DNA from 3 places in the Paenibacillus sp. FSL M7-1414 genome. Region 2 is predicted to be linked to each of the others. Evidence: a T-box and tRNA genes for the amino acid it is inferred to sense, from the RefSeq annotation. Region 2 holds a T-box; the other regions hold tRNA genes.
What was found. A T-box is a leader RNA that pairs with one kind of tRNA and senses whether it is charged. The one in region 2 lies ahead of tyrS (tyrosine--tRNA ligase), so its partner is inferred to be a tRNA-Tyr.

Region 1 (7,232 bases), 1.7 Mb from region 2:
ATAGTCAGTCCAAGCCATTTCTCTAGCCTTTTCTGCAAAATCATCTATCAGCAGTCCCTTATCTCTACTTCTATACACTTTTGTGAAATTACTTATTTATCCAAATAAACAAAATTTAGATTGTTCTATATGTAAGCGTTTACTAAAATAGAAAGTGTTACTATTTCTAATGTCAGGGGTGGAACTGAAACTGTGCGACCAATCAGCTATCTCCATAAAATGATCATCTTCGGAATCCTGTTAAGCACCCTGCCCATTTTGTTAACGGGAATTGCCGCATTTATCTATTCATCAAACCAAACAGAGCTACATCGTACGCAGGCTAACAGACAGTTGCTGGAACAAATGCAATCCAACGTAGAACACAAACTCGCTACAGTTAGTTATATGCTTGATCAGGCCGTTCGCTCTCCAGTAACCCTCCGCTCCCTGTCTGCTTATTCTTCACTAGAAGGGAAAGGGCCTTTGCTTGCCGACAAGCTACAGAGCGAATTTCAGAATATGAGGTCATGGGAACCTTTGCTGGATATTACTCTGGTGAATCAATCTCAGAATTGGCTTATTGATCATGCCGGATTATATCGTAATACGGATTTTCCACTGGCTCTTCCCATGAAGGAATTGATATCGGATACGCTAACCTCTGGATGGCAGCTCTCCCCTTCATCGGTGTTCAGTAATGATGAGCGTTCACCAGGTACAGGCTGTATCTATCATATTGCCCTTGCGAGATCTATTCCGAATCTGAATACGTCTTCCGATGCTGCCCTGATTGCGGGAATCCCTGCATGCTCTTTGCAAAATACACTAGGAGAAGCCTCCTTAGGCAATGCTGCCTCAGGACTGATCATTTTGAATCGGGAACAACGTATCTTGGTGCATCCCGATCCTGTATACATTGGACAACCGTTGTCTGCCATTGGATTACAGGATCGGGATACGGAAGCCAACATAACCAAACTATCACCCATCACATTTTCAACAGGCTTTGAAAAACGGGAAGTTAAGATCGCCGATACACATTATTCCCTGACGTATAGCCCTTCTACCTTAAAGGGATGGACTTATGTGCTAATCTCACCTACCAATATTCTGACACAAGAATATATCGATATCGGATTACACACCTTGTATATCAGTATCTTCTTACTTTTACTTTCATTATTACTCGCCTGGCTCGGCTCCAAGCGAATGCATGTCCCGATTCGTAAACTTTTAACCCAACTTGGTGACAACCACCTGTCCAAAGAAGGAAACACGGTAGCTCAGCAATCACCACCATTTTCTGATGAGTTCGAACAGATCAGAGCAGGGGTCTCACAATTATCTGCCTCTCACTCCCAATTAGAGAACACACTTAATGTGCATCTATTGCAGATTCGCAATCATTTTATGATGAATCTGTTCCAGGGTAAGATCCCTGTTCATACTCTTCATGACGCCCTGAATGAATATGGCTACACGCATCAGGTTCGGGAATGGCAACAAATTGCTGTTATTACACTACAGGCCGATCTTGTTAATCATACAAAATATAGAGCTAGTGATCGTGATCTCTTATTATTCGCTATTCAAAATATATTGGAGGAAACGGTTGTGCATAACCAACAATTGCTTCCCATTGTGCTGGAACATACGGTAGTCACGGTGATTGGCACCGTGGAACAGGATCAGTTTATTTTTTCACAGCAGCTATATGTATTAACAGACCAGTTACAACAACAGATGGATAAGATTCTGGCTCTTCAAGTCAGTATAGGATTCAGCCAGTCGCACAGCTCTCTACATCACATCCCTCAAGCTTACACAGAAGCCTTGGAAGCACTGAGGCATCGGATGAAGCTGGGAACAGGCATTATTTTTCAATATGAGAACATAGATCATTACACTCCCACTTGGTCCATGACCTACCCGGAATCATTGGAATATTCGTTGATCCAAGCTATTCAAAGTGCGGATGAAGTCCAGGCCTCTGCTCTTCTGAAACAACTGCTTGAAGTAATCTTTGGTATGGAGGTTACACCCGAGGAGTATGAGGTGGCTCTTACGAGGTTGCTCACGCATATTTTGCAAATGACTCAGGAATCCGGCATACGACTCGGACAGATCTCCCAAGGTCGTGGTTCGATGTTTCATGAACTTCATAGTTTGCAGTACGCTGCTGAAGTTGAGGATTGGTTTAAATATCAAGTCTCCTTGCCCGTCATTCAGGTTTTTAAAGCGAGACAATATGCCCAGTATCAGCATATATCTGAGAAAATGATTGCCATGATTCATCAAGATTATGATAAGGATCTGACGCTTGAGGAATGTGCCTTGAAGCTTCACTACAATGCCAACTACTTAAGTAGTGTTTTCCGCAAAGAGACAGGCTGTGCATTTAGTGAATATCTGACCAAGTACCGATTTAACATCGCTAAAAAATGGCTGGACGAAAGTGATCTAACCGTTAAAGATATCGCAGCACGACTTCGGTACAACAATCCGCAAAACTTTATCCGGTCATTCCGTAAATGGGAAGGAATCACCCCCGGCCAGTATCGGGAGCGTAAGCAGAAAGCAGAAGTATCGAACAGAAATTAGACAAGGAGCACGATAGTAAGTCGTACTCCTTCGGCCAGCTCGGATACCTATCCGTATGGCTCCCCGAACAGGGATAGGGCTCGGACCTGTGACAACTCGATTAACCGTGGAGTGCTCTACCAACTGAAATATCAGGGAATATGCTTCAGAGATCATTCTCTGAAAACTAGGTCTGTGTTTTGTTTTGTTGTCTCGAACATCTCTAAATAAACGAGGGTCTGGTTCAAAGCGGTCGATGAATTAGTGGCTTCAAAAAAGAGGGAGCACATAACCTGCTCCCTTCACTTACAACTTTACTTCTGCAATCTTAACTTCATATGTTTCACACGTGTATCTTCTTGTTTTGCAGTATGATGCTTCCTAGTGTCATCTTAGACGTTAAACTACATTGTCTCAGTCTCAATTCCTGTTTATCATTACTCGTGCCAAGCTTATGCGATTTATTGCTTATCCTTAGTGCGAACTGTTTTCATATTTGGCTGTTCAAGTTGGATTAGAATTTTACCATCTTCCTCCACGTGAGAAGGTCACCGTACTATCCTTATACGTATCCCGAATGTACTTCTCAGCCAGTCTGAGAGAATCTTCATCCGATGGTAACTCATACGTATTAAGCCATTCTGGCAGCTGCTCGATAATCTCTTCCACCGGTACTTCAAATGAGTTAACTTCTCTCGTAATAATCATCGTATAAGAATACCCCCTCAAATACAGCAACTGTTGGATATACCCCATATCACCGGCCTTGTATGAAGAAGTTACCCCCAGTACATCCTTAAGTTCATCCATTAGTGTGTGTTCCTTCTGTCCCGCCATAGTACTTATATACACATACTTCCGGGCACAGTTGATCGCCTGCTCAATTGTTTCCCAATCCGACATCGCTGGACACATGGATGCAAATGCAAAGTCATATTTCTTCTCCCAGCCTTTATCCTTAATGGAGATTTCTTCATATCGTTCGTTTACGATTTCGATTTTGGATTCCAGAGCTGGAGGTATCGTCTCTTTCATAAGGGAGACAAGCAACTCAGAAGGCTCAACTGCCGTCACACTTGCCCCCTTTTTCGCAAAAGGAATGGTAAATATGCCTGAAGCGGCTCCAATGTCCAAAATGGATAACCCTGCGAATTCCACACCCTGGTTTTCAATCCAGCCCATAATGCGTTCAGAACGCTGCTTTCCTTCTTCGGTGAACGACTGTGCATGATAATCCCTGGCCCATCGCTCAAAAGCTTCTTCTATATTAAAGGGGGCGCTTTTCTTCTTATATTTTGAACTTCTCGGACGATTCTTCCATGCCTCTTCCCATACAGAAAGATCAAATAACAGATCGGTATCCGACACATTTTTTCCATTAGTCACTCTACTTCACTCCTCCATATTAAAGACTTTACTTATCTACAATATACTCAATATAATCATACGTCAATCTTTAGTAACGTCCATCTTCTCTTACTCTAGATTTTCTTACTGCATATAAATCGTTTCATATAAAATAAAAATAGCCCTACACATTGCATAAGCAACATGTAGGGCTATTCAATATACCGGCGAGAGGACTCGAACCTCCACGGTTTCCCACTCGATTTTGAGTCGAGCGCGTCTGCCATTCCGCCACGCCGGCATATGCTGGAGGCGCCACCCAGATTCGAACTGGGGATAAAGCTTTTGCAGAGCTGTGCCTTACCACTTGGCTATGGCGCCATATTTTGGAGCGGACGACGGGAATCGAACCCGCGACCCTCGCCTTGGCAAGGCGATGCTCTACCGCTGAGCCACGTCCGCATAATGGCTGGGGATATAGGATTTGAACCTATGCATGACGGAGTCAAAGTCCGTTGCCTTACCGCTTGGCTAATCCCCAATAAAAAATGAAAAAACAAAGGGGCGATCGAGGGGAATTGAACCCCCGAATGCCGGATCCACAAACCGGTGCGTTAACCACTTCGCCACGACCGCCATAAAAGGTTAATTTCTAAAAAGTTAATTGGCAGGGGCAGCAGGAATTGAACCCACACCAACGGTTTTGGAGACCGTTGTTCTACCTTTAAACTATGCCCCTAAAAACTGGTGGAGGATGATGGATTCGAACCACCGAACCCGTACGGGAGCAGATTTACAGTCTGATGCGTTTGGCCACTTCGCTAATCCTCCAGGATTACATGGTGCCGGCGAGAGGACTTGAACCCCCAACCTACTGATTACAAGTCAGTTGCTCTACCAGTTGAGCTACACCGGCATATTAAATTGTTTTATAAATGGTGGCTCGGGACGGAATCGAACCGCCGACACGAGGATTTTCAGTCCTCTGCTCTACCGACTGAGCTACCGAGCCACAATAAAGTCTAATCTTAATTCCTTACACTTTATATAGGGCATCAGTGCCATACAGCAGATGTAGTGAACAGTTTGCCTCATGTAAAGATTAAATGGCGGAACCGACGGGATTCGAACCCGCGATCTCCTGCGTGACAGGCAGGCATGTTAGGCCAACTACACCACGGTTCCAGATCACTTTCTCAAAGGAAAGTATAATTGCGGGGGCAGGATTTGAACCTGCGGCCTTCGGGTTATGAGCCCGACGAGCTACCGGGCTGCTCCACCCCGCGTCGTTATAAAGTTTATATGGTGGAGGCTGAGGGGATCGAACCCCCGACCCTCTGCTTGTAAGGCAGATGCTCTCCCAGCTGAGCTAAGCCTCCGAACAACACATTTATGATCATATCATATTCTTGTTGTAAAAATCAACTTCTTTTTTTGAAGTTATTATGACCCGTAGGGGATTCGAACCCCTGTTACCTCCGTGAAAGGGAGGTGTCTTAACCCCTTGACCAACGGGCCTTAATATTATGGCGGAGAGAGAGGGATTCGAACCCTCGAGACGCTTGTGACGCCTACACGATTTCCAATCGTGCTCCTTCGGCCAGCTCGGACACCTCTCCATATGGCTCCCCGAACAGGGCTCGAACCTGTGACAACTCGATTAACAGTCGAGTGCTCTACCAACTGAGCTATCAGGGAATATGCTTCAGAGATCGTTCTCTGAAAACTAGATTCGAAACGAAACACGCGAATTACAACTTGCTATTGGATAAGCCCTCGACCGATTAGTACTGGTCAGCTCCATGCATTGCTGCACTTCCACCCCCAGCCTATCTACCTCGTCGTCTTCAAGGGGTCTTACATACTGGGAAATCTCATCTTGAGGGGGGCTTCACGCTTAGATGCTTTCAGCGTTTATCCCGTCCGTACATAGCTACCCAGCGGTGCTCCTGGCGGAACAACTGGTACACCAGCGGTACGTCCATCCCGGTCCTCTCGTACTAAGGACAGCTCCTCTCAAATTTCCTACGCCCACGACAGATAGGGACCGAACTGTCTCACGACGTTCTGAACCCAGCTCGCGTACCGCTTTAATGGGCGAACAGCCCAACCCTTGGGACCTACTTCAGCCCCAGGATGCGATGAGCCGACATCGAGGTGCCAAACCTCCCCGTCGATGTGGACTCTTGGGGGAGATAAGCCTGTTATCCCCAGGGTAGCTTTTATCCGTTGAGCGATGGCCCTTCCATGCGGTACCACCGGATCACTAAGCCCGACTTTCGTCCCTGCTCGACTTGTAGGTCTCGCAGTCAAGCTCCCTTATGCCTTTGCACTCTTCGAATGATTTCCAACCATTCTGAGGGAACCTTTGGGCGCCTCCGTTACTCTTTAGGAGGCGACCGCCCCAGTCAAACTGCCCACCTGACACTGTCCCCGCACCGGATTACGGTACCAGGTTAGAACCTAGATACGATCAGGGTGGTATCCCAACGTTGCCTCCATGCAAGCTGGCGCTCACACTTCAAAGGCTCCCACCTATCCTGTACAGATCGTACCCAAATTCAATATCAAGCTGCAGTAAAGCTCCATGGGGTCTTTCCGTCTTGTCGCGGGTAACCTGCATCTTCACAGGTATTAAAATTTCACCGGATCTCTCGTTGAGACAGCGCCCAAGTCGTTACGCCATTCGTGCGGGTCAGAATTTACCTGACAAGGAATTTCGCTACCTTAGGACCGTTATAGTTACGGCCGCCGTTTACTGGGGCTTCGGTTCACAGCTTCGGATTGCTCCTAACCACTCCCCTTAACCTTCCAGCACCGGGCAGGCGTCAGCCCGTATACTTCGCCTTACGGCTTCGCACAGACCTGTGTTTTTGCTAAACAGTCGCTTGGGCCTTTTCACTGCGGCCCCCTCGTGCTATTCACACTACCGGGGCACCCCTTCTCCCGAAGTTACGGGGTCATTTTGCCGAGTTCCTTAACGAGAGTTCTTCCGCGCGCCTTAGAATACTCTTCTCGCCTACCTGTGTCGGTTTGCGGTACGGGCACCATCACCTGGCTAGAGGCTTTTCTTGGCAGTGTGAGATCATGACCTTCGCTACTATAATTTTCGCTCCCCATCACAGCTCAGCCTTACAATGTGCGGATTTGCCTACACATCAGCCTTACTGCTTAGACGGACATCCATCAGTCCGCGTCACTACCCTACTGCGTCCCCCCATTGCTCATAACGGCTTACGGTGGTACAGGAATTTCGACCTGTTGTCCTTCGACTACGCCTTTCGGCCTCGCCTTAGGTCCCGACTTACCCTGAGCGGACGAGC
Region 2 (7,232 bases):
TATAGGAGTTGAAGATTCCCATGTGTTTAATTTTATTTGCTTATAACATGCATCCAAAGTATCCGCTTATATTGGGATCCAATAGGGATGAATTCTATCACAGACCTACGGCTCAAGCACACTATTGGGAAGACCATCCTCATATATTGGCTGGCCGGGATTTGTCGAAAATGGGAACCTGGATGGGCGTAACCAAAGGTGGGCGTCTGGCTGCTGTTACGAATTATCGTGATCCAAATGAAGATATACATGCCAAGGGCTCAAGAGGAGATCTGGTTGCTGATTTTTTAAAGGGAACGTCCACACCTGAGCAGTATATGCAACACGCGGAGCAAAGTCAAAATGATTATCCTGGCTACAATTTGTTAGTGGGTGATCCTGAAGACCTCTATTATTATTCTAATGTGGGTAATGTTGTGATGAAGTTGAAACCGGGAATATACGGGATTAGTAATCACTTGATTAATACAGATTGGCCCAAGGTGAAACGTGGGAAAGAAGGGCTGGAGAAAATCATCGAAGGGGAGGACGAAGCTACCCTGACAGAGCAAATATTAGGTTTGCTGCAAATGGCAGACCCTTCAGTGGATGAGCATCTACCTCATACAGGTGTTCCATTGGAGTGGGAACGTTTACTTTCTCCGATCTTCGTTAGAAGTGAGAAATTCGACTATGGAACCAGAGCTTCATCCGTTGTTCTGATGAATAGAGAAGAAGTGTTGTTTACGGAGAGGGTTCACCAGAACGGAGAGGTAATGGAGCAACGTTTTAACATCAAGCCTCTTAACTCGACAAGCTGAGAATATGAAAGAAATGATGTTCTAACATTATGCATTAACATGAATTTACATGAATCACTGAAGTTAAATCCAAAGTTCATGTTTCTCTTCTTCTGAGTGTGAAGAGTATTTTCGTTTTTCTGTGTCAACTAATATAACGCGACATAAACCGTTTGAGAGCACCTTTTGTATAACACGCCCAATTTTAGTTGGGCTCTTTATCTCTTATCACAATTCTATGTTATGAATCATGGAACTTCCCTGAATAGTTTATATAATGTGAATCAACATAACATGATTTTGCAGCGGTTCTGTTGATTCTAATTTCAGGGGGGCAACGTGGGATGAAAGAAACCAAAAAGATGAGAGTTTTTTCACTGGGAATTCAGCACGTACTCGCGATGTATGCGGGAGCAATTCTGGTGCCTTTGCTTGTGGGCAGAGCACTAAATTTGACTGCAGAGCAGTTGGCATATCTGGTATCCATTGACCTGTTAACGTGTGGGATTGCAACATGGCTTCAGGCTCGGAAAGGGAAGTACTTGGGTATTGGTTTACCAGCGGTTCTCGGAAGTTCTTTTGTAGCGGTGACACCGATGATTGCGATTGGATCGCAATACGGAATTCCTGCCATATATGGGTCGATCATCGCAGCCGGGTTATTTATCGTTATCTTTGCCGTATTTTTTAGCAAAATCGTCAAATTGTTTCCGCCAGTTGTGATCGGTACAGTGGTAACCATCATCGGTCTTGCGCTAATCCCAACCGGCATTAAAAACATGGCGGGTGGAGCTAACAGCGAGAATTTCGGAAGTTTGGACAATTTGGCGCTTTCCTTTGGTGTATTACTGTTCATTCTAATCCTGAATCGATATGCTCGCGGTTTTGTAAAATCCCTGGCTGTTCTCCTTGGTATTATCGTGGGGACCCTCATCGCAGCCATCATGGGAAAAGTGAATTTTGCCTCTGTACAGGAAGCCTCCTGGTTCCATTTACCTCAACCCTTTTACTTTGGATGGCCTACCTTTGAAATCGGCCCCATTATTACAATGATTATTGTAGGTACGGTGGTTATCATCGAATCAACAGGTGTATTTATGGCTTTGAGCAAAATTTGTGATCAACCGATCAACGAAAATGATCTGGCACGGGGATATCGCGCAGAAGGTCTCGCGTTTGTTCTGGGCGGCATCTTTAATGCTTTTCCATACAATACATTTGCACAGAATGTTGGTTTGGTTCAGCTCTCCAAAGTAAAAACGACCAATGTTGTTGTTGCAGCTGGAGGTATTCTAGTCTTTCTGGGACTCATTCCGAAGGTAGCTGCTTTTGCAACCATTATTCCAAGTGCTGTCCTCGGAGGAGCGACTGTTGTCCTGTTTGGAATGGTTGTCTCATCCGGGATCAAAATGCTGACAAACGTCGACTTTGGCAAACAATCCAATCTATTGATCGTGGCTTGCTCCGTTTCACTTGGGCTCGGTGTTACTGCTGTACCCGATCTGTTTGCCCAGCTTCCTCAAAGTATTCGGATTATTGTTAGCGATGGTATTATTACGGGAAGCCTGTCAGCCATCCTGCTTAATGTCTTCTTTAACCTTGCTTTGAAAAAAGAGAACTTGCCAATACAGCCTGTACAGGCTCAAGAAGCACACACGTAATCCTTGTAATAACAGACGTGTCATCTAGTAGTAAGTAAGTGGAATAGATCCAAGACGGTTTTCTGGGAAGTGGAGTGAAAGGGAATGACCCCACTTGTCAAAGAAACCTCTTGGATTTTTTGGTGCTTACGATTCATGAGGAATGCAAAAGGCATGCAAATATGCTAAAGTTTCATCAAGAACATTTAATATGTTCGTTTAAGTCAACAACCTCTTGAATTGAATTTCCATGCGACTACATAAATGAGCATTGGTTCACAAGGCTACAATATAACCAAGGGATATCCCTGGTGCAGAAAAGGAGTTGTGATCACCATGCAACAAGAAACGTTGAACAAAGGGTGGAACTTGGAGAATAGTTATGCGCAGTTACCGCAACCCTTTTTTACAAGTCAGGGCGCAGTGCCTGTTGAATCACCAAAGCTGATCATTTTCAATAGATTGCTTGCATCCAGCTTGGGACTGGATGTGGAGTCTCTTGACAGTGATGAAGGAGCGCAAATTTTTGCAGGTAATTCGATCCCTGAAGGAGCCGAGCCTTTGGCTCAGGCCTATGCAGGGCATCAATTTGGCAATTTTAACATGCTTGGAGATGGACGTGCTTTGCTGCTGGGTGAACAGATTACGCCACAGGGCGAGCGAGTGGATATCCAGCTGAAAGGTTCAGGAAGAACACCGTACTCTCGTGGAGGAGATGGACGTGCTGCTGTTGGGCCCATGTTGCGAGAGTATATTATTAGTGAAGCGATGTATGCACTGGGGATCCCAACAACACGTAGTCTGGCTGTGGTATCAACTGGAGAAAACATTATCCGCGAAACAGAGCGGCCGGGTGCCATTTTAACCCGGGTGGCTTCCAGTCATATCCGGGTAGCAACCTTTCAGTACGCAGCAAGATGGGGGTCTATTGAAGATCTTCGGGCATTGGCTGATTATACGTTGCATCGACATTTTCCTGATGTTGCTCAAGCTGAGAATCGCTATCTTCTGCTCCTTCAGGAAGTGATTAAGCGGCAGGCGGCTCTCATTGCCCAGTGGCAGCGTGTTGGTTTCATTCATGGCGTGATGAACACAGATAACATGGCAATCAGTGGTGAGACCATCGATTATGGTCCGTGCGCCTTTATGGATGCTTACAATCCTTCAACCGTATTCAGCTCCATTGACAGGCAAGGTCGCTATGCTTATGGCAATCAACCGTATATTGCCGGGTGGAATTTGGCTCGCTTTGCCGAGACGCTTCTGCCGTTGTTGCATGAAGATGAAGAACAGGCCGTGCAGCTCGCTCAGGATGCTATTGCACAATTTTCTGAATTGTACCATCATCATTGGCTCAAGGGAATGCGTGCCAAACTGGGCTTGTTGGATGAAGAGGCCGAAGATGAAGCGCTGATCAAGGAGCTTCTTGAACTTATGGAGAAGCATAGTGCAGATTACACCAATACGTTCCTGGCTTTGACCTTTGATACATTGGAAGGGACAGCTTTGTTTGGCACGACAGAATTTGCTGAATGGCATGAGCGGTGGCAAGCAAGATTGGACAGACAGCAAGAGGAGAAGGAAGTCTCTCGACAGTTGATGAGAACAAGCAATCCAGCCGTCATTCCCCGAAATCATCGGGTCGAGGAAGCCCTTGAGCAAGCGGAGAACCACGGAGATCTTAGCGTGATGCTGAAGCTTTTGGCAGTTCTTTCAGACCCGTTCGCGCACTCACCTGAGCAGGCTGAATATGCCGAACTGCCAGCACAGTGCAATACTTCGTATCAGACTTTTTGTGGAACCTGAATGAACAGTATGGAATGAAGAGGCTGCCTTGGGCAGCTTTTTCATTTTTCATTCTGTCATCGACGTTACTTTACAGAGGCAGGTGCATTCATGTCCAACATGTTAAGCAAACAACAATTGGCAGACATCCTTATACAGCTTTTAGAGCGTACATCTTTCCCTAGGGAACAGATGCAGAACTATGTTAACCGCTTGTTTGAGAACTTTAAATGGGATGGGGTGCCTTATGTAGAGAGTAGAAAAGATACGTATATCGTTCGAATATACGAACGTGGTCTCGTCTCATTGGAGAAACGGGTGAAACAGCCGGATGAAGTCATCTATTGGTTGCTGGAAGATATTATTTTCACCGCGACGCATGTAGGGTTGTTGGAAAGACATGGCGTGGATAATAAAGAGACGCATTTGAACTATACAAATGAAGTGATGAAGGACCTGAACAGGGGTGTCCTGGAAGCCTTCCAGCAGATCGGTAATCCTTATTTACATTGGCATCAGACGGGCAAACGTCAGGAGTTAGAGGGCATGGCATAAAGAAAAGTGAGGTGTGTTACATGAGCGAGCAAGATATTAATGACGTATGGTATGACTATGCTGTGTTATTTGTCGAAAAAAAGAATGAATCTCAACAGGACTGGGCATCGTTGACTTCGAACGAGCAGAACATTGCTGCTCTATGGCTGTTAGAGGCGGATGTCTTTAATGGCGGTTTTATACAGTTTTTCTGTAACTGGGGGGAAGAGGTATACCGTTACGCGTTGCGGGCATTACATATTATTGATGCGACTCAAGTCGTGGAGATTATAACGTCAGCATACGGCTGTATTGAGCACTTGAAAGAGGATGAAAGGCTTACCGAACTGTGGGATATTCCTAAATTCCTGTCAAAGGAACAAGAGCAGCAGTTAGATGCGCTGGATCAGCAGTTTTGGAACAATGAGGATCAGATCGCGGAGAAAGCCTATGGTTATTATCACGGAAAATTGAACATGATGATCATATAATCTGGTTTCAACTATGCATCCGTTGTTCTGTTCGAAGATTAATACTTGGTCTTGCAATGACTGAAACGTTCGGCTATACTTGCTATAAATTGAATACATGAATCACGTTGATAGAGCGCAGTAGCGGCTTTGTCCCTGTTACAGAAAGTCAGGGGTTGATGGAACCTGATACATACAAGGGCTGCGAATTACACTCTGGAGTACTTGGGTAATGCCAAGCGGATGGGCAAACGATATATTGCTAAAAGTGGTATGGATAACGTGTTAAGGTCACGTGTTGTCCATGCAATTTGGGTGGTACCACGGTTATAATAATCGTCCCTGTGTCTAATGAAGACAAGGAGGCGATTTTTTTGTGTCCAAAAAAGCCGTTCCAGCGTGTAATTTCGTAATTTAACGTTGATCATGACTGAATCTTGAGGATAGAAAAGGGGTTATACACATGATGAATATTATTGATGAACTACAGTGGCGTGACGCCATTAACCAGCAGACAGATGCAGAGGGACTGCGTGAGTTGACTGAAACCAAATCGATCTCGTTGTACTGCGGCGTTGACCCTACGGGGGACAGCATGCATATCGGACATCTAATTCCATTCATGATGCTGAAACGTTTTCAACTGGCAGGACATCGTCCAGTCATTCTGATAGGTGGAGCTACAGGTACGATTGGTGATCCAAGTGGCCGGCAGGCAGAACGTTCTTTGCAAACGATGGAGCAAGTGCAGGAGAATGTGGATGCACTGACAGCGCAGATGAAGAAGTTGTTCGTAACAGACGGTGATAATCAGGTTCGCATGGTGAACAACTACGATTGGACACACAAAATCAATGTGATTGAATTCTTGCGTGACTACGGCAAAAACTTTAACCTCAACACAATGCTGGCTAAGGATGTAGTTGCGAGCAGACTGGAAGGCGGAATCTCGTTTACCGAGTTTTCATACCAGATCCTTCAATCACTCGACTACCTGCACCTGTTCCAAAACGAAGATGTACAGCTTCAAATCGGCGGTTCGGATCAATGGGGGAATATCACGAGTGGTCTTGATCTGATTCGTAAAAAAGAAGGATCTGAAGCGAAGGCGTATGGTCTGACCATTCCGCTCATGCTCAAATCCGACGGTACGAAATTCGGTAAAACAGCTGGCGGCGCAATCTGGCTTGACCCGAACAAAACAACACCATTTGAGTTCTACCAGTTCTGGGCGAATACAGATGACCGTGATGTCATTAAATACTTGAAATACTTTACTTTCCTCAGCAAAGAACAAATCGAAGCTTTGGCTGAAAAGGTAGAGACAGAGCCGCACAGACGTGAAGCACAGAAAGCACTCGCGGAAGAAATGACAAAATTCGTTCACGGCGAAGAAATGCTCGAACAGGCTAAGCGTATTACAGCGGCGCTGTTCAGTGGTGATATCCGTTCCCTGACAGCAGATGAAATCGAGCAGGGTTTCAAAGAAATGCCAACATTCGAAACGGACGGCGAAGCGAAAAATATCGTCGACTGGCTCGTAGATCTGGGGTTGGAGCCATCCAAACGCCAGGCGCGTGAGGATGTCACTAAAGGCGCGATCTCCATGAACGGTGAGAAAATCACAGAGCTTGAATTCACAGTGTCGGCAGAGCATGCCATCGGCGGTAAATTCATCATTATCCGTAAAGGTAAGAAGAACTACAGCCTGGTTAAACTCCAAGCGTAGTGTCTGAGTATTAGAACGTAACACAGAAACGTATAGAGACTACAATAGACACACAAATAAAGCTACAAATACAGAAACAAAAAGACCGCCTTCCATCTCTGTCAGGCGACAGAGGGGAGGCGGTCTTTCGTATATCAGGCCAGTGAGTGACCTATCTTATTGATTAACGATCGCTGTGATTTCTTCATCCAGATCAAGTCGTACATTCTCACGGTACGCCCTGATGTTGTATTCACTGTGCAGGTAACGAAGAATCGCTTCAATCATATTGGACTCCACCAGATATTGACTGCGG
Region 3 (7,232 bases), 3.8 Mb from region 2:
GTGGGCAGTTTGACTGGGGCGGTCGCCTCCTAAAGAGTAACGGAGGCGCCCAAAGGTTCCCTCAGAATGGTTGGAAATCATTCGAAGAGTGCAAAGGCATAAGGGAGCTTGACTGCGAGACCTACAAGTCGAGCAGGGACGAAAGTCGGGCTTAGTGATCCGGTGGTACCGCATGGAAGGGCCATCGCTCAACGGATAAAAGCTACCCTGGGGATAACAGGCTTATCTCCCCCAAGAGTCCACATCGACGGGGAGGTTTGGCACCTCGATGTCGGCTCATCGCATCCTGGGGCTGAAGTAGGTCCCAAGGGTTGGGCTGTTCGCCCATTAAAGCGGTACGCGAGCTGGGTTCAGAACGTCGTGAGACAGTTCGGTCCCTATCTGTCGTGGGCGTAGGAAATTTGAGAGGAGCTGTCCTTAGTACGAGAGGACCGGGATGGACGTACCGCTGGTGTACCAGTTGTTCCGCCAGGAGCACCGCTGGGTAGCTATGTACGGACGGGATAAACGCTGAAAGCATCTAAGCGTGAAGCCCCCCTCAAGATGAGATTTCCCAGTATGTAAGACCCCTTGAAGACGACGAGGTAGATAGGCTGGGGGTGGAAGTGCAGCAATGCATGGAGCTGACCAGTACTAATCGGTCGAGGGCTTATCCAATAGCAAGTGATAATTCGCATGTTTCGTTTCGAATCTAGTTTTCAGAGAACGATCTCTGAATGTAAGCTATGCTATGCGTTTGGTGGCGATGGCGGAGGGGTTCCACACGTACCCATCCCGAACACGACCGTTAAGCCCTCTAGCGCCGATGGTACTTGGACCGCAGGGTCCTGGGAGAGTAGGACGCCGCCAAGCGAAACCCCATTGGGGTATTTTTTTTCGAAAATTGATAAGGGCCCTTAGCTCAGTTGGTTAGAGCGCACCTCTGATAAGGGTGAGGCCGGTGGTTCGAGTCCACCAGGGCCCATAGCAAGACCACAACAAGAAATACACCAGAGTATGGGGCCATAGCTCAGCTGGGAGAGCGCCTGCCTTGCAAGCAGGAGGTCAGCGGTTCGATCCCGCTTGGCTCCACCATTCCCTGATAGCTCAGTTGGTAGAGCACTCGACTGTTAATCGAGTTGTCACAGGTTCGAGCCCTGTTCGGGGAGCCAGTAAGGCCCGTTGGTCAAGGGGTTAAGACACCTCCCTTTCACGGAGGTAACAGGGGTTCGAATCCCCTACGGGTCATAATATGGAGGCTTAGCTCAGCTGGGAGAGCATCTGCCTTACAAGCAGAGGGTCGGGGGTTCGATCCCCTCAGCCTCCACCATATAACTTTATAACGACGCGGGGTGGAGCAGCCCGGTAGCTCGTCGGGCTCATAACCCGAAGGCCGCAGGTTCAAATCCTGCCCCCGCAATTATACTTTCCTTGAGAAAGTGATCTGGAACCGTGGTGTAGTTGGCCTAACATGCCTGCCTGTCACGCAGGAGATCGCGGGTTCGAATCCCGTCGGTTCCGCCATTTTTTTAATGTAGTAAGGCTCGGTAGCTCAGTCGGTAGAGCAGAGGACTGAAAATCCTCGTGTCGGCGGTTCGATTCCGTCCCGAGCCACCATTTATAACACCATGTAATACGCCGGTGTAGCTCAACTGGTAGAGCAACTGACTTGTAATCAGTAGGTTGGGGGTTCAAGTCCTCTCGCCGGCACCATGTAATCCTGGAGGATTAGCGAAGCGGCCAAACGCATCAGACTGTAAATCTGCTCCCGTACGGGTTCGGTGGTTCGAATCCATCATCCTCCACCAGTTTTTCTATGAGTCATTAGCTCAGTTGGTAGAGCACCTGACTTTTAATCAGGGTGTCGAAGGTTCGAGCCCTTCATGACTCACCATTATATGCGCGTGTGGCGGAATTGGCAGACGCACTAGACTTAGGATCTAGCGTCTTTGACGTGGGGGTTCAAGTCCCTCCACGCGCATCCCTTATTTGCGGAAGTGGCTCAGCGGTAGAGCATCGCCTTGCCAAGGCGAGGGTCGCGGGTTCGATTCCCGTCTTCCGCTCCAATATTTTGCGCCCTTAGCTCAGCTGGATAGAGCGTTTGACTACGAATCAAAAGGCCGGGAGTTCGAATCTCTCAGGGCGCGCCATTATAACTTCATATTTTGCCGGCGTGGCGGAATGGCAGACGCGCTCGACTCAAAATCGAGTGGGAAACCGTGGAGGTTCGAGTCCTCTCGCCGGTATAGATAACGGGATGTAGCTCAGCTTGGTAGAGCACCTGGTTTGGGACCAGGGGGTCGCATGTTCAAATCGTGTCATCCCGATTGTTGTTATGCGGGTGTAGTTCAATGGTAGAACTTTAGCCTTCCAAGCTAATAGCGTGGGTTCGATTCCCATCACCCGCTTATATATTGCAAAAGAAAGAGACGGTACTCACCGTCTCTTTCTTTTTTTGCTTTCATAGGTATATGGGCGATTGTAGTATACGAAGGTCACGGATTATTTGGCTTTAGCATGTATCCCATCCTCACGATATTTTCCCCCTTTTTTAAGTCTGTTCTTAGTCATTGTGGAAGTGTTCAAATAGAGAAGGTCTAACACATGTTCGAACACAAGAATATTTTTTTTACCACATTTCATAAAAACGCTTACAAAAATAGCTTGCGTAAATCATTAACCTGTAATACCATATCAATTAAGCGCTTAACCTTCAGGGTAAGGCGCTTAAACTTAACGTAGATTAAGCGCTTAACCCGTAAAGGAAAGGACGGCGATCAATTCATGAAAACAATTCGACTAACGATGGCTCAGGCACTGCTTCGATACCTGGATCAGCAATATATCTCGGTTGACGGGGTGGAAACCAAGTTTGTGAAGGGAATCATCGGTATTTTTGGACATGGCAATGTAACAGGCATTGGAGAAGCGCTGGAGCGCAGTCCGGGAAGCCTGACGTATATGCAAGGCAAGAACGAACAAGGCATGGTGCATACGGCAGCGGCTTATGCCAAGCAGAAGAACCGTAGACAGATCTATGCATGTACAACATCCATTGGACCTGGTGCTTTGAATATGATTACAGCCGCAGCTACTGCAACGGTGAACCGGATTCCGGTTTTATTGCTTCCAGGAGATAACTTTGCTACACGGGAACCGGACCCAGTGCTTCAGCAGTTGGAAGTAAGCAGTGATTATACAATCTCAGCCACTGATCCATTCAAAGCCGTCAGCAAGTACTGGGATCGCATTGTTCGTCCCGAACAGCTGATGGTTGCTGTTACACAGGCGATGCGTGTGCTAACCGATCCAGCAGAGACGGGAGCAGTAACGCTCGCATTGCCGCAGGATGTGCAGGCAGAAGCGTACGATTACCCGGAATCTTTCTTTGCCCGCAAAGTACATTATCTGGATCGTCGCCCCCCGGTACAGGCAGCCATTGAACGGGCAATGGAACAGATTGCCCGTGGCAGAAAGCCGCTGCTCGTTGCAGGCGGCGGTGTGTTGTACTCTGAGGCGTCCGCCCAGCTAGTGGAATTCGCCGAGGCATTTGGTATTCCGATCGCCGAGACGCAGGCGGGCAAGAGCGCAGTCTCTTGGGACCACCCACTGAATGTGGGGGCCATCGGGGTTACCGGTTCTCTGGCAGCCAATAGGCTGGCGAGAGAAGCGGACGTTGTGATCGGCGTCGGTACACGGTTCTCGGATTTTACGACGGCATCCCGCTCTGCTTTTCAGCATCCGGAAGTGTCATTCATTAACATCAACCTGAACGGCATGGATGCCGCCAAGTTAGGCGGAGAAGCCATTCTGGCAGATGCACGCGAAGGATTGCAGGCTTTGCAGAAGGAATTGCAGCAAAGACGATATCGCAGTGCATATGGTGCATCTGAAATCGCTGATCTCCGCGCTGAGTGGAATGCAGAAGTGGATCGGCTGTATGCAGCTCAACATGAAGCAGGGCTGGCACAGACTACGGCAGTCGGCATCGTTAACCGGACCATTGATCCATCTTCCGTCATAGTGTGTGCGGCAGGCAGTCTGCCGGGTGATCTACATCGTCTGTGGCGTGCGTCTGAACCAAAGACATACCACATGGAGTATGGATTCTCCTGTATGGGGTACGAGGTAAGTGGAGCGTTCGGAGCAGCACTTGCCGAGCCGGATCGTGAAGTGTACGCGATGGTCGGTGATGGCAGTTATTTGATGCTGCATTCGGAGTTTGTGACTAGTTTGCAGGAACAGAAGAAGATGACCGTTCTATTATTCAACAACAATGGATTCCAATGTATTCATAATTTGCAGCGGGAACATGGTAGTGACGGGTTCGGCAATGAGTTCCGTTATCGGGAATCCGAGAGTGGACGACTGACCGGGGATTACATGCCAATGGACTTTGCAGCTCACGCCCGAAGCATGGGAGCCAAATCCTATAGAGCGGAAACGGCAGAACAGCTGGAACAAGCACTCCGAGATGCGAAGAACGAAACAGTAAGTACGTTGATTGAGATTCCGGTCGTGCCTGGAACCAACGCAGGTGGATACGAGTCATGGTGGAATGTGGGTGTACCTGAGGTATCTGCCGAAGAAAAGGTAGTTCATGCTCATCACACCATGAAAGCCAACCGTGCCAAAGCAAGACCGATTTAATCCGGTTTAATATAGTGAATCACAATGTTGAACGACAAAGGAGACGTGGGGCAATGAGCAAGCTGCCATTCCAGCTTGGGATTCATCCGATCAATTGGGTCGGTGAAGATGTGAAGGAGCATGGTGATGCGACAACGTGTGCACAGATTCTGGATGACATTCAGCGTCTTGGGCTGACAGGCACAGAGATGGGACGTAAGTATCCAACCGATCCCGCTATATTGCGTGAGGAATTGAGTAAAAGGAATATCAATCTGGTCTCCCAGTGGAAATCGGTACTGTTCTCCGATCCGGCGTATCGTCAGTCGGAGTTGGACGGTTATCGCAGACATGCGGAATTCCTGCAATCCATGGGCAGTAAGGTGATCAGTACGGCGGAGGTAGGCGGGTCACTTCATTTTGATCCAAGACGGACACCGAATGAAAAAGAAGTGCTTAGACTCAGCGAATCTGAATGGCATATCCTCGCTGAAGGATTGAATGAAGCAGGAGCCATTGCCCGTGAGCATGGGTTGAAGCTTACGTACCATCATCATGGAGGCACAGTGGTAGAACAACCAGATGAGATTGATCGACTGATGGAGTTGACCGATCCTTCTCTCGTGTATCTGCTCTATGACACAGGTCATGCCTACTATGGCGGAGCCGATCCACTTAAGCTGCTGCGTAAACATTATGATCGAATCGCCTATATCCATCTGAAAGATATCCGCCCGCATGTGCTGGATGAAGCACGCGCGGAGCAGTCTGACTTTGTCGGCTGTATTCGTAGAGGGGTGTTCACCGTACCAGGGGATGGATGCATTGATTTTGCACCAATTCTGCAAGAACTGATCACACGAGGGTACGATGGCTGGGCGATGCTTGAAGGAGAGCAGGACCCTGCGATTCATAACCCGTATGAGTATGCCAAACGCTCCTTGAACTATATGGAGTCGTTATACCAACACAGCTGATTCGTTTAGCATTGCAGCGGTCAGAGGCCAAACCCATGAAGTGAAAAGGAAGAAGGCCAGCAAGAGTATAACGTTACGATTGGAAAATAAAAATGACTTACTCTAGCCGTTTACGAGTTCTTACGATGGAATGAGTAACTAGTCTAGATATCCATATACAACATGGAAAATCCCACTACAGAAAGGGGCTCACATGCAATGACTTACGTATCCTTTCCGGTATCCAGGAAGAAGGATTTCATCGCCATTGGTCGCTTGTGCATCGACTTGAACGCCAATGAGATCAATCGCCCGATGGAAGAGACGATGACGTTCACGAAGTATGTTGGCGGCTCTCCGGCCAATATTACGATTGGCATGTCCAGACTGGGTATGGAGACGGCTTTTATCGGTAAGATCGCGGGTGACCAGATGGGCAGATTCATCCAGAGTTATTTGGAGAAGAACGGCATCGACACATCAAATGTAGTTACAGATGACACCGGAGCAGTGACAGGGCTTGCTTTTACCGAAATCAAAAGCCCAACGGATTGCAGTATCCTGATGTACCGGGACAATGTAGCTGATCTGTTATTACAGGCGCAAGAGGTGCAAGAGCAGTTGATTGCTGACTCCAAAGTGCTGCTAATCTCAGGCACAGCCCTCGCGCAGAGCCCATCCCGTGAAGCCGTATTACAGGCACTAACGTATGCGAAAAAACATGGCACAGTTATTGTGTTTGATCTGGACTATCGCCCATACACTTGGACATCAGATGAAGAGACAGCGGTCTATTACAACCTCGCAGCCGAGAAATGCGATATCATCCTCGGTACACGTGAAGAGTTCGACATGATGGAGGCATTCGACCACAATCCGGATCATAGCGACCAGGTAACTGCACAGAAATGGTTTGATTTCTCAGCCAACATCGTTGTAATCAAACACGGCAAGGAAGGGTCCATTGCTTATACACGTGAAGGGCTTTCTCACCGTGCTGACAGCTATCCGGCAAAAGTGGTCAAAACGTTTGGTGCAGGCGACTCCTATGCGGCCGGGTTCCTGTATGGATTGATGCAGGGCTGGACGATTGAGCGCAGTATGGCCTATGGCAGTGGCGCAGCAAGTATCGTCATTTCAAGCCACAGCTGTTCGGATGCGATGCCAACAGTAGAACAGGTGAATGATTACATCGAACGTTGCAATCGGGGCGAGATCACCGTGTCCTGAAGCACGTTGCAATACTTTGAACAACGTACTCATACAGATCAACATCAATCATATAAGTTCAACATAAGGGATCACACATAAGCGAAGGGAGACAGGGCTATGGGAAAAGGAATTTCTGAAGCGTCTGCAACAGCGACAATGGTACAAAACTGGATCGGAGGTGCCTGGGTAACCCCAGCGTCAACTCGCACGGAGCCAGTGGTGAATCCGGCCACGGAAGAAGTTATTGCACATGTGCCACTGTCCGAACAAGCGGACGTGGATCTGGCGGTTCAGACAGCACGAGAAGCGTTCAAATCCTGGAGCAGCACACCGGTTCCACGCCGTGCACGTATTCTGTTCCGCTACCAGCAGTTGCTGGTTGAACATTGGGAGGAGCTCGCCCGCCTGGTAACGCTGGAGAACGGTAAAAGTTATGCCGAAGCGTATGGCGAGGTA

Region 1: it encodes a tRNA-Tyr, which carries the amino acid that the T-box ahead of tyrS (tyrosine--tRNA ligase) is inferred to sense. The anticodon was not compared.
Region 3: it encodes a tRNA-Tyr, which carries the amino acid that the T-box ahead of tyrS (tyrosine--tRNA ligase) is inferred to sense. The anticodon was not compared.

The regions. Positions count from the first base shown of each region.
Region 1 is NZ_JBBOOS010000001.1:5,804,348-5,811,579, forward strand. It holds gene MHH92_RS25430 (helix-turn-helix domain-containing protein) at 193-2,583, shown strand; tRNA gene MHH92_RS25435 (tRNA-Asn) at 2,640-2,721, opposite strand; gene MHH92_RS25440 (class I SAM-dependent methyltransferase) at 3,085-3,948, opposite strand; tRNA gene MHH92_RS25445 (tRNA-Leu) at 4,132-4,210, opposite strand; tRNA gene MHH92_RS25450 (tRNA-Cys) at 4,217-4,290, opposite strand; tRNA gene MHH92_RS25455 (tRNA-Gly) at 4,297-4,371, opposite strand; tRNA gene MHH92_RS25460 (tRNA-Gln) at 4,376-4,450, opposite strand; tRNA gene MHH92_RS25465 (tRNA-His) at 4,473-4,545, opposite strand; tRNA gene MHH92_RS25470 (tRNA-Trp) at 4,575-4,648, opposite strand; tRNA gene MHH92_RS25475 (tRNA-Tyr) at 4,655-4,740, opposite strand; tRNA gene MHH92_RS25480 (tRNA-Thr) at 4,750-4,825, opposite strand; tRNA gene MHH92_RS25485 (tRNA-Phe) at 4,846-4,921, opposite strand; tRNA gene MHH92_RS25490 (tRNA-Asp) at 5,017-5,094, opposite strand; tRNA gene MHH92_RS25495 (tRNA-Met) at 5,122-5,195, opposite strand; tRNA gene MHH92_RS25500 (tRNA-Val) at 5,213-5,288, opposite strand; tRNA gene MHH92_RS25505 (tRNA-Glu) at 5,356-5,427, opposite strand; tRNA gene MHH92_RS25510 (tRNA-Ser) at 5,437-5,528, opposite strand; tRNA gene MHH92_RS25515 (tRNA-Asn) at 5,532-5,607, opposite strand; rRNA gene MHH92_RS25520 (23S ribosomal RNA) at 5,674-7,232, opposite strand, start outside.
Region 2 is NZ_JBBOOS010000001.1:4,069,384-4,076,615, reverse strand. It holds gene MHH92_RS17670 (NRDE family protein) at 21-800, shown strand; gene MHH92_RS17665 (nucleobase:cation symporter-2 family protein) at 1,124-2,440, shown strand; gene MHH92_RS17660 (protein adenylyltransferase SelO) at 2,756-4,225, shown strand; gene MHH92_RS17655 (Imm63 family immunity protein) at 4,316-4,759, shown strand; gene MHH92_RS17650 (DMP19 family protein) at 4,780-5,229, shown strand; T-box leader at 5,328-5,555, shown strand; gene tyrS (tyrosine--tRNA ligase) at 5,675-6,937, shown strand; gene MHH92_RS17640 (YxcD family protein) at 7,094-7,232, opposite strand, start outside.
Region 3 is NZ_JBBOOS010000001.1:316,240-323,471, forward strand. It holds rRNA gene MHH92_RS01400 (23S ribosomal RNA) at 1-657, shown strand, start outside; rRNA gene rrf (5S ribosomal RNA) at 736-852, shown strand; tRNA gene MHH92_RS01410 (tRNA-Ile) at 891-964, shown strand; tRNA gene MHH92_RS01415 (tRNA-Ala) at 999-1,074, shown strand; tRNA gene MHH92_RS01420 (tRNA-Asn) at 1,076-1,151, shown strand; tRNA gene MHH92_RS01425 (tRNA-Glu) at 1,156-1,227, shown strand; tRNA gene MHH92_RS01430 (tRNA-Val) at 1,234-1,309, shown strand; tRNA gene MHH92_RS01435 (tRNA-Met) at 1,326-1,399, shown strand; tRNA gene MHH92_RS01440 (tRNA-Asp) at 1,426-1,503, shown strand; tRNA gene MHH92_RS01445 (tRNA-Phe) at 1,521-1,596, shown strand; tRNA gene MHH92_RS01450 (tRNA-Thr) at 1,617-1,692, shown strand; tRNA gene MHH92_RS01455 (tRNA-Tyr) at 1,702-1,787, shown strand; tRNA gene MHH92_RS01460 (tRNA-Lys) at 1,798-1,873, shown strand; tRNA gene MHH92_RS01465 (tRNA-Leu) at 1,880-1,960, shown strand; tRNA gene MHH92_RS01470 (tRNA-Gly) at 1,971-2,045, shown strand; tRNA gene MHH92_RS01475 (tRNA-Arg) at 2,053-2,129, shown strand; tRNA gene MHH92_RS01480 (tRNA-Leu) at 2,147-2,225, shown strand; tRNA gene MHH92_RS01485 (tRNA-Pro) at 2,233-2,306, shown strand; tRNA gene MHH92_RS01490 (tRNA-Gly) at 2,317-2,387, shown strand; gene iolD (3D-(3,5/4)-trihydroxycyclohexane-1,2-dione acylhydrolase (decyclizing)) at 2,764-4,629, shown strand; gene iolE (myo-inosose-2 dehydratase) at 4,683-5,585, shown strand; gene iolC (5-dehydro-2-deoxygluconokinase) at 5,784-6,794, shown strand; gene MHH92_RS01510 (CoA-acylating methylmalonate-semialdehyde dehydrogenase) at 6,894-7,232, shown strand, end outside.